2 regions of the Mycolicibacterium boenickei genome follow, and region 1 is predicted to be linked to the other one. Evidence: riboswitches for the same ligand, from Rfam matches in the RefSeq annotation. Region 1 holds a riboswitch; the other holds the start of a gene.
What was found. A riboswitch is a leader RNA that binds a small molecule or an ion and turns the genes downstream of it on or off. The one in region 1 is predicted to bind glycine.
Positions count from the first base shown of each region.

Region 2: it holds a riboswitch for glycine, as region 1 does, so the genes downstream of both, gcvP (aminomethyl-transferring glycine dehydrogenase) here and cycA (D-serine/D-alanine/glycine transporter) in region 1, are expected to answer to the same signal.

Region 1 covers NZ_AP022579.1:4,290,448-4,295,627, forward strand. The annotation lists gene G6N57_RS20325 (oxygenase MpaB family protein) at 1-342, opposite strand, end outside; gene G6N57_RS20330 (hypothetical protein) at 357-581, opposite strand; gene G6N57_RS20335 (TfoX/Sxy family protein) at 652-984, opposite strand; gene G6N57_RS20340 (nitroreductase/quinone reductase family protein) at 986-1,375, opposite strand; gene cycA (D-serine/D-alanine/glycine transporter) at 1,395-2,861, opposite strand; glycine riboswitch at 3,017-3,115, opposite strand; gene lon (endopeptidase La) at 3,289-5,180, opposite strand, start outside.
Region 2 covers NZ_AP022579.1:1,959,258-1,964,437, forward strand. The annotation lists gene G6N57_RS09110 (alpha/beta hydrolase) at 1-33, opposite strand, end outside; gene G6N57_RS09115 (TetR/AcrR family transcriptional regulator) at 139-768, opposite strand; gene G6N57_RS09120 (oxidoreductase) at 752-1,597, opposite strand; gene speB (agmatinase) at 1,847-2,848, shown strand; glycine riboswitch at 2,884-2,973, shown strand; gene gcvP (aminomethyl-transferring glycine dehydrogenase) at 3,125-5,180, shown strand, end outside.

The DNA of each region.
Region 1 (5,180 bases):
GGGACTTGCCGGACCGGACCGGACCTGCCGGTGGGCGGTGTCGACGGCGTCGCGGAACGCCGCGCGGTCCTCGGGCTTTCCGAGGACGGCCACCGCCAGGTAGCTCAGGGTGGTGCGGGCCCGCTTCCACGGGTGTTTGAGCAGGTTGCCGGAGTCCACGGTGCTCTCGACGACTCCGTAGCCGACGCCCGGTGAGGACAGCTGCATGATCACGTTGGCCGCGCCGGCGGCGAAGCCCCACAGATCCATCGCATCGGCGATGGTCACGTCGTCGTCGGACCAGCGTGCGGTGCGGTGGGAGATCTCGATGCGGTTGGCCGCGGCGGTGTTGCCGGAAGGCATTCGTCGGCTCCTCGTCAGCTCATGCACACGTTGGTGAAAAGCAGGACCGGCCAGGAGACGATCGAGCCGAGGAAGGACACGGTGGCATCGGCGCCGTGCATGCCGGCCAGGTGGCCGGTGTGGGTGAGCGACCAGATCAGGCCGATGAGCAGATAGGGAACCGCGAGGATGATGGCGGTGCCGATCCACTCGGCGATGGTCATCTGGAAGCCGAGAATCTTGCGTACTGCGGTCAACATGTGAAGTGCGCCCCCGTCGTTGTCAGGCGCGCTCTATGTTAATGGCGATTCTGGTTGGCCGCCCCGGAAATCACTTGGGCGGAAGCCCCTTGGCGTAAGCGATGCCGCGCTCGACCCAGGACTGGAGCTGGTGCTTGGTCTTGATGCCGGGGCCGGTGATCCGCAGCCAGCCCCGCATCTCGCGGCCGCCCATCACCATCGGCTCGACGTGGTCGCGCTGCACCAGCTTCTCGCCGTCGTCACGCGAGACCCGGACCATCAGGCCGCCCTCGCGAGTCGCTGCCACGGCCATGTTGCCGTTGATCAGGAACGCCAGCCCGCCGAACATGCGCTTCTCGTCGAGGCCCCTTTCGGAGGCCGTCAGCTCGCGGATGCGGTTGGCCAGGTCGGGATCGAAGGCCATGTCAGTCGAGGTCGATGCGGAGGGTGAGCAGGTCACTGCCTACGGCCCGGACCACCGCGCTGTTGAGCGCAGGCAGTTCTTTGAGCCGCGCGACCGGGTCGTCGTCGGGCAGCAGGTGCGCCGTACCGGTCCGCCACTGCCCGTTGATACGCAGCCGCACAGCGGGATTGGACTTGATGTTGAGCACGTAGTGGGATCGGTCGCCGTGCTCGGAGACCATCCAGAACTGGTTGCCGACCACCCGGCCGCCGACGGCGGTATGCCGTGGCTCACCGGATTTGCGGCCGACGGTCTCCAGCATGGTGACGGGCAGTTGGCGCCCGACCGGGTTGACGATGCGGCGTTGGGCGCCATGGACGATGCGTCGCTTCAGATCGCGAAGATCCACCATGGCGCCACCCTACCGAGCGTCAGTCGGAATCAGTGGACTCGAGTTCGGCGCGGAAGGCGGCTTCCCGGTCGAGGTGCCGCGGCCGACGTCGCAGCACCAGCCAGGCGATGCCGAGCACCAGGAACCACACCGGCGTCACCAGTTCGGCCTGCAGGGTGTCTTCCTTCTGGGTGAACGCCCACAGCAGGAAGGCGAAGAAGGCCAGCACGATGTAGCACATCACGACACCGCCGGGCATCTTGAACTTCGATGCCTCGTGCAGTTCCGGCCTGCGCTTCCGGTACACCAGGTAGCTGATCAGGATGATGGTCCAGACGAAGATGAAGCACAGCGACGAGATCGTGGTGACCAGGGTGAAGGCCGCGACGATCGAGTCGCCTGCGGCGACCATGACCACACCCGACAGCAGGAACACCCCGGACAGGAACAATGCGTTGGCGGGCACCCGCCGTGAGGTGAGCTTGCCGAACAGGCTCGGCGCGTCGCCTTCGGTGGCCAGGCCGTAGACCATCCGGGAGGTCGAATAGATTCCGGAGTTGGCCGACGACGTCGCCGAGGTCAGCACCACGAAGTTGACCACCGATGCGGCGATTCCCAGGCCCGCGAGGCTGAACATGGCCACGAACGGGCTGAGGTTCGGGTCGATCTCGCGCCACGGCGTGACCGCGATGATCACTGTCAGTGCTGCAACATAGAAGAGCATGACGCGCACGGGGATCGAGTTGATGGCCCTGGGCAGGTTGCGCTCGGGGTCCTTGGCCTCGGCCGCGGTGGTGCCCACCAGTTCGATGCCGACGAACGCGAAGGTGGCGATCTGGAAGCCGGCCACGAATCCCATTGGGCCGGTGGGGAAGAAGCCGCCGTCGTTCCACAGGTTCGCGAAGGCGGCCTCGGCGCCGGTCGGTGCCTTGAAACTGGTGAAGATCATCACGAGGCCGACGACGATCAGCGTCACGATGGCGATGATCTTGATCAGGGCGAACCAGAACTCGGTTTCACCGAAGGCCCGCACGGTCGGCAGGTTCAGTCCGATCAGTACCACGACCGTGGCCAGGGCCGGGATCCACAGCGGCAGGTCGGGCCACCAGAAGGCCACATACCCGGCGATCACCACGACGTCGGCGACGCCCGTGACGATCCAGCAGAACCAGTACGTCCAGCCGGTGAAGAACCCCGCCCACGGGCCGAGCAGGTCGGCCGCGAAATCGGCGAAGGACTTGTAATGCAGGTTGGACAGGAGCAATTCGCCCATCGCCCGCATCACGAAGAACAGCATGAAGCCGATGATCATGTAGACGAACAGCACCGACGGGCCGGCCAGCGAGATCGTCTTGCCGGACCCCATGAACAGGCCGGTTCCGATCGCGCCGCCGATCGCGATCAGCTGGATGTGCCGGTTGGACAGCTGGCGGGAGAGGTGCTGTGGCTGCCCGGACGATGCGGGCGATTCCGCTGAATCAGCGGACAGATCACTGGATCGGGTCATAACAACCTCAAGGATCTCAGGCCCCATGGGGAGCGCGGAATGCGGGCGCCTCCCCGCTCTGTCGCTTTGAACCTGAGAGTTTTCACGAACCGCCTGTCGGCGCTTCACCTGCCCCTTCGGTGAGCCGGTCCTGGCCGACTGCTTTCCAGAGGTGCCTAGTCGCGGCGATACCGGGGCCTGAGAGATTCCTGGGGAGGATTTGCTCCTGCGGCGCCCGCCGGCTGGATGGGGCGGGACTCTCCCGCCGCGACTCAACGGCGTCTTAAGTTGTGAGCCACCCCGAACCCGGAGTGTGCCGCGCGTCACGTTAGCAGCCGAGTGCGGATTGCGCACCCCCATGGTCGGCGCCACACGCCGAGCGACCGTGTCTGTCCGGTGACCCGCCGTCACCTGCATACATTCACGGTCGCTCGCGCGGTGGACCTCCTTACGCGGCGGCGGTCGCCAACTCCTCCGCCGGCTCCAGAGCCTGGGCGATGATGTCGGCAACGTCGGTCATCGGCCGAACGTCGAGCACCGCCAGCACCTCAGCGGGCACCTCGTCCAGATCGGGCTCGTTGCGCTGTGGGATGAAGACCGTCTTCAGCCCGGCCCGCTGCGCCGCGAGCAGCTTCTGCTTGACACCGCCGATCGGCAGCACCCGGCCGTTCAGCGTGACCTCACCGGTCATGCCGACATCGCCGCGCACCTGCCGCCCGGTTGCCATCGATACCAGTGCCGTCACCATCGTGACGCCGGCCGACGGACCGTCCTTGGGCACCGCGCCCGCGGGCACGTGCACGTGGATCTGGCGGTCCAGTGCCTTGGCATCCACACCCAATTCCGACGCGTGGGCCCGCACGTAGGACAGCGCGATCTGTGCCGACTCCTTCATGACGTCGCCCAGCTGACCGGTCAGCTTCAACCCCGGCTCGCCCTCGTTCGAGTTGGCCTCGATGTAGAGCACGTCGCCGCCCAGGCCGGTCACGGCCAGGCCGGTCGCCACACCCGGCACCGCGGTCCGTTCGTCGGATTCCGGCGTGAACCGCGGACGGCCCAGGTACTCAACGAGATCCGGCTCGTCGATCATGATCGGGGCGTCGGTGGAGTCCAGTTTCGTGGTCACCTTGCGCAGCGCCTTGGCCAGCAACCGCTCGAACTGCCGGACGCCCGGCTCGCGCGTGTAGTCCGCGGCGATCTTGCGCAGCGCCGCATCGGTCACGCTCACCTCGGCATCGGTCAGGGCCGCGCGTTCGGTCTGCCTCGGCAGCAGGTAGTCCCGCGCGATCGCGACCTTGTCGTCCTCGGTGTAGCCGTCGATCTGCACCAGCTCCATCCGGTCCAGCAGGGCGGACGGGATGTTCTCGATGACGTTGGCCGTCGCCAGGAACACCACATCGGACAGGTCCAGATCCAGGTCCAGGTAGTGGTCGCGGAACGTGTGGTTCTGCGCCGGGTCCAGCACCTCCAGCAGCGCCGCCGACGGGTCGCCCCGGTAGTCCGAGCCCACCTTGTCGATCTCGTCCAGCAGCACAACGGGATTCATCGAACCCGCCTCGCCGATGGCCCGCACGATGCGGCCCGGCAGCGCGCCGACGTAGGTGCGCCGGTGGCCACGGATCTCGGCCTCGTCCCGCACGCCGCCCAGGGCGACGCGCACGAACTTGCGGCCCAGAGCGCGGGCGACGGACTCGCCGAGCGAGGTCTTGCCGACCCCGGGCGGACCGGCCAGCACCATCACCGCACCCGAACCGCGGCCGCCGACGACGGCCATCCCGCGCTGGGCCCGACGGGCCCGAACGGCCAGGTATTCGACGATGCGGTCCTTGACGTCGTCCAGACCGTGGTGGTCGGCGTCCAGAATCTCGCGGGCCCCCTTGAGATCGGTCGAGTCCTCGGTGCGCTCGTTCCACGGCAGGTCGAGCACGGTGTCCAGCCAGGTGCGGATCCAGCCGCCCTCGGGGCTCTGCTCGCTGGAGCGTTCCAGCTTGCCGACCTCACGCAACGCGGCCTCGCGGACCTTGTCCGGAAGATCGGCGGCCTCGACCCGGGCCCGGTAATCCTCAGACCCCTCAGGCTCGCCTTCGCCCAGTTCCTTGCGGATGGCGGCCAGCTGCTGGCGCAGCAGGAATTCCTTCTGCTGCTTGTCCATGCCGGACCGGACGTCCTCGGCGATCTTGTCGTTCACCTCGACCTCGGCCAGGTGCTCGCCGGTCCAGTCGATCAGCAGCCGGAGACGGCGATCCACGTCCGCGGTCTCCAGCAGTTCGCGCCGTTGCACATCGGTCAGGTACGACGCGTACCCGGCAGTGTCGGTGAGCGCGGACGGGTCGTTGATCT
Region 2 (5,180 bases), 2.3 Mb from region 1:
TCGCCGCGGCGTGGTCGACGTGGCTGTGTTCACCCGGCGGAACGCTAGCGCTGCTCATCCGGTAGCCGCTTGTCGTGACCGGCTGAAAAACGCGGGCTTCGTTGTCGCAGGTACACATGCAGAACTCGGTAGATCGAATCACCGGGAAGTTTGTGGCTTGAGACCCCGCATGGCTGTTTCTGCCAGCCGCCGTGCGTTCTCGTCGGTGAGCGCACAATGGCCCGTCATGCGGCGGAAGATGAGCGGCCCGAACAGGATGTCGATGACGTCGTCGATCGCGATGTCCGCGTCGGCGTCGCCGCGATCCACCCCGCGCTGCCACAGTTCGGTGATCGCCGCGCGCCGGCCGCCCAGGAAGTACTCGCGGAAATACGCTGCGCCCGTCCGATCTTCGACGCACGCCGCGAGCAGCTGGGCGAAGACTTCACCGCGCGCACTCGCGTAGAACGCCGACACGCGTACCACCTGTTCGGTGAGATCGCCTGCGGTGCTGCCGGTATCGGGCAGCGGCAGTGCCTCGGCCATCATCGTTCCGAACGCCTCGGCCGCGACAGCGGTCCGCGATGGCCAGTGTTTGTACAGTGTGGCCTTGCTGGCGCCCGATCGGGCGGCGATCGCGTCCATGGTGGCCGCCGGGAGTCCGCCCTCGTCGAGCAGTTCCGCGGTGGCGTCAAGAATGGCCTGGTGGATTCGGTCGCTGCGCGCGCCGGTGGGGCGGACGAAATCCTCGCCCGCCCCGCCGACTCCCGCCTCAGCTCGCGGCGACATCGTCGAAATCCGTTGATTCCGAGACGCTTCGCCACTGCGCGAGCTCAGCCTGCACGTGGGCGATCTTGCCTTCGACCGCCGCGATGGTGTCGTTGCCCAACAGCAGGCGCAGCGGCGGCTCTGCCGATTCGACGACGTCGATGATGGCCTTCGCGGCCTTCACCGGGTCGCCGGGCTGGTCGTGGTTGCGCTCGCCGGCGGCGACGCGCATCTGGCCGGCGGGGCCGTCGGCGTAGTCGTCGATGATGTTGCGCTGGGTCTGCAGGCTCGACGAGTCGAGGAAATCGGTACGGAAGTAACCGGGCTCGACGACCATCACGTGCACGCCCAGCGGCTGCAGTTCGGCGTGCAGTGCCTCGGAGAGCGCCTCGACGGCGAACTTGGTCGACGCGTAGACACCCCACCCCGGCGACCCGACGAATCCGCCGACCGAGGAGATGTTGACGATGGTGCCCGACCGCTGGGCCCGCAGCACCGGGGTCACGGCGCGGGTCACGGTCAGCAGTCCGAACACATTGGTCTCATAGACGGCGCGCACCTCGGCGTCGGTGGCTTCTTCGACCGCTCCCAGCAGTCCCCGCCCGGCGTTGTTGATCAGCACGTCGATGCGGCCGAAGCGTTCCACGGCGGCTTGCGCGGCCTGTTGTGCCTGCGCTTCGTTGGTTACGTCGAGGGCTACGGCGAGCACATTGTCGTTCTCGCCGAGGGCGGCGGTGACGGCGGCGGCGTCGCGCGCGGTGGCGACCACCTGATGGCCGCGCTCCAAGGCGTCGCGGGCGATCTGCAATCCGAATCCGCGGGAAGCTCCGGTGATGAACCAAACGCTCATGTCTCTGACCACCTGTTCTTTGTCTATCTGAACTGTACGTCCAGTTTAGTTGTCGTTGATGGTCGATGTAACCGCGTTCGCGGCGGAGGTATTCCGGCAGGACTCGACGCCTCTTGCCGACGGCAGATCCGTTGTGCGATTGCTCAATGGCACTCGTCAGTGTTTGGGCATTATCTGCTCGCCACACGTGTGCGCCGGGAGTGATGCTGACTCTCAACACCTGGCGAGTCGAAAGGCTGGAAACCACAGATGAGCACGCATAACGGCATCATCGGCGCACTGCCCGCCACCAAGGTCCCGCGCTATGCCGGGAAGGGCACGTTCGCCCGGATCGCCGACATCCACGAGGTGTCCGACTACGACATCGCAATCCTCGGTGTCCCGTTCGACGGCGGCACGTCCTACCGGCCCGGTGCCCGCTTCGGCCCGATGGCCGTCCGTCAGGCCGCCCGCACACTGCGCCCCGGCTATCACGTGGAACTCGGCGTTGCCCCGTTGGAGCACGTGCAGGTGGTCGACGCCGGCGACGTCGCCGTCACCCCGTACAACATCGCCGAGGCCTGCCAGCAGATCCAGGATCACGCCTCCGACATCCTGGCCGGCGGCGATCGCAGGATCGTGTCCATCGGCGGCGACCACACCATCGCGTTGCCGAACCTGCGGGCACTGCATGCCAAGCACGGGCCCGTCGCCCTGGTGCACTTCGACGCCCACCTGGACACCTGGGACACCTACTTCAACGCCCCGGTCACCCACGGCACGATCTTCCGGCGGGCCTTCGAAGAGGGTCTGCTCATCGAGGACCACTCGATCCACGTCGGTATCCGCGGCCCGATCTACGACCAGATCGACCTCGATGACGACGCCCGCATGGGCTTCAAGATCATCCGGGCCGGCGATCTCGACGTGATCGGCACCGACGCGGCCGTCGACGTGGTGCGGCGCCGGGTCGACGACGTGCCGGTGTACCTGTCAGTTGACATCGACGTGCTCGACCCGGCGTTCGCCCCGGGCACCGGCACCCCCGAGTCCGGTGGCCTGACCTCGCGCGAACTGCTGAAGATGCTGCGCAAGATGTCCGGGCTCAACATCGTCGGTGCCGATGTCGTCGAGGTGGCACCCGCCTACGACCATGCCGAGATCACCAGCGTGGCCGCGGCCACCGTGGTATTCGACCTCGTGTCGCTGATGGTCGCTGGACGGGTGTCAAATCTGCCCGTCAACGGAGAAGTTGCGGCCACAGCGCCGTAGTCGAGTAGCATCCGTCACATAACTCAATACGTCGTTGACGCGCTGTGGGAGAACCTCCGATTCGGAGGCGCCGTAGGAGCAACTCCTCCCCGGGAATCTCTCAGGCCCAATACCGCAGTGTCGAGACAACTCTGGAGAACAGCGCGATCGCACGTATCGCGCTTACCGAAGGGGACAGGCGCAACGCGCTAAAGCTCTCAGGTTTCAGGACAGAGCGGGGAGGTGAAACTTCACGACGCATCGCGTAACCGCGGTGCCCGAAACCGGAGTCACCTCATGCCTGAGCGCACCGCAAAAGTCAACGACGTCAACTCTTTTCGCGACAGACACATCGGCCCCGACCAGGCGGGCGAGCGGCACATGCTCGGCGTTCTGGGGTTCGCAACCACCGATGAGCTGATCGACAGCGCGGTGCCGCAGCAGATCCGCTGCCCTGAGGGCCTGCGACTGCCCGCGGCCCGGTCCGAGCAGGAGGTGCTGGCGGTGCTGCGCGAACTGGCCGACCGCAATCAACCGCGGATCCAGATGATCGGCCTGGGGTACTCCGACACCATCACACCGGCCGTCCTGCGCCGCAACATGCTCGAATCGCCCGCCTGGTACACCGCCTACACGCCGTACCAACCGGAGATCTCGCAGGGCCGGCTCGAAGCGCTGCTCACCTTCCAGACGCTGATCGAGGACCTCACCGCACTGCCGGTGGCCGGCGCCTCGCTGCTCGACGAGGCCACAGCGGTGATGGAAGCGGTGCTGCTGATGCGACGGGCCAACAAGGCGGTGCCCTCCAACCGCGTGATCCTGGACGCCGACTGCCTGCCGCAGACCCTCGCGGTGGTGCGTGGGCGGGCTGAGGCCGTCGGGGTCGAGGTCGTGGTCGCCGATCTGACCGACGCGCTGCCGGACGGCGACGCGTTCGGCATCGTGTTCCAGTCTCCGGGCGCCAGCGGTGTGGTCCGCGACCTCGCCCCGCTCGTCGCCGCGGCACGCGAGCGCGGCATGCTCACCACGGTCGCCGCCGACCTGCTGTCGCTGACCCTGATCGCGGCCCCCGGTGAGCAGGGCGCCGACATCGCCGTGGGTTCGGCCCAGCGGTTCGGTGTGCCGCTGTTCTTCGGCGGGCCCCACGCCGGCTACATGGCGGTGCGGTCCGGGCTCGAGCGCATGCTGCCCGGGCGCCTGGTCGGCGTCTCGGTCGACGTCGACGGCAAGCCCGCCTACCGGCTCGCCCTGCAGACCCGTGAGCAGCACATCCGCCGGGACAAGGCGACCAGCAACATCTGTACCGCGCAGGCACTGCTGGCCAACGTCGCCGCCATGTACGCCGTCTACCACGGACCGGATGGATTGCGCGCCATCGCAACTCGTGTGCACCGGCACGCCGTCGCGCTGGCCGACGGCCTGCGGGCGGCGGGTCGCGAGGTCGTCCACGACCGGTTCTTCGACACCGTGCAGGTGCGTACCCCAGGCACCGCCCACGAGATCGTGGCGGCCGCCGACGCCGCAGGCATCAACCTGCGACTGGTCGACGCCGACCATGTCGGCATCGCCTGCGACGAGTGCACCACCGACGAGATCGTGGCGCGGGTGCTCGATGTGTTCGGCGCCGTTCCGGCGGCGGCCGACCCTCCGGCTGCGCTGCCCGCCGATCTGCTGCGCACATCGGAGTTCCTGCAGCACCCGGTGTTTCACACACACCGGTCCGAGACGGCGATGCTGCGTTTCCTGCGAGAACTCTCCGACCGGGACCTGGCGCTCGACCGCACCATGATCCCGCTCGGGTCCTGCACCATGAAGCTCAACGCCGCCGCCGAGATGGAACCGATCAGCTGGCCCGGTTTCGCCGGCATCCACCCGTACGCCCCGGCCGAGCAGACCGCCGGCTACCGCGAGCTGGTCGGCAATCTGGAAGCCTGGCTGTCCGAGATCACGGGCTACGACCGGGTTTCGTTGCAGCCCAACGCCGGGTCTCAGGGTGAGCTCGCGGGACTGCTGGCCATCAACGCCTACCACCGGTCACGTGGCGAGAACCACCGCGACATCTGCCTCATCCCGCAGTCGGCACACGGCACCAACGCAGCCTCGGCGGTCCTGGCCGGAATGCGGGTGGTCGTGGTGAAGACAGCCGCCAACGGCAACATCGACCACGACGACCTGGAGGCCAAGCTCGCCGACCACGACGGCAACGTCGCCGCGATCATGCTCACCTACCCGTCCACCCACGGCGTGTACGAGACCGACGTCCGCACGGTGTGCGAGCTGGTCCACCGCGCCGGCGGGCAGGTCTACGTCGACGGCGCCAACCTGAATGCCCTTGTCGGGCTGGCCAAACCCG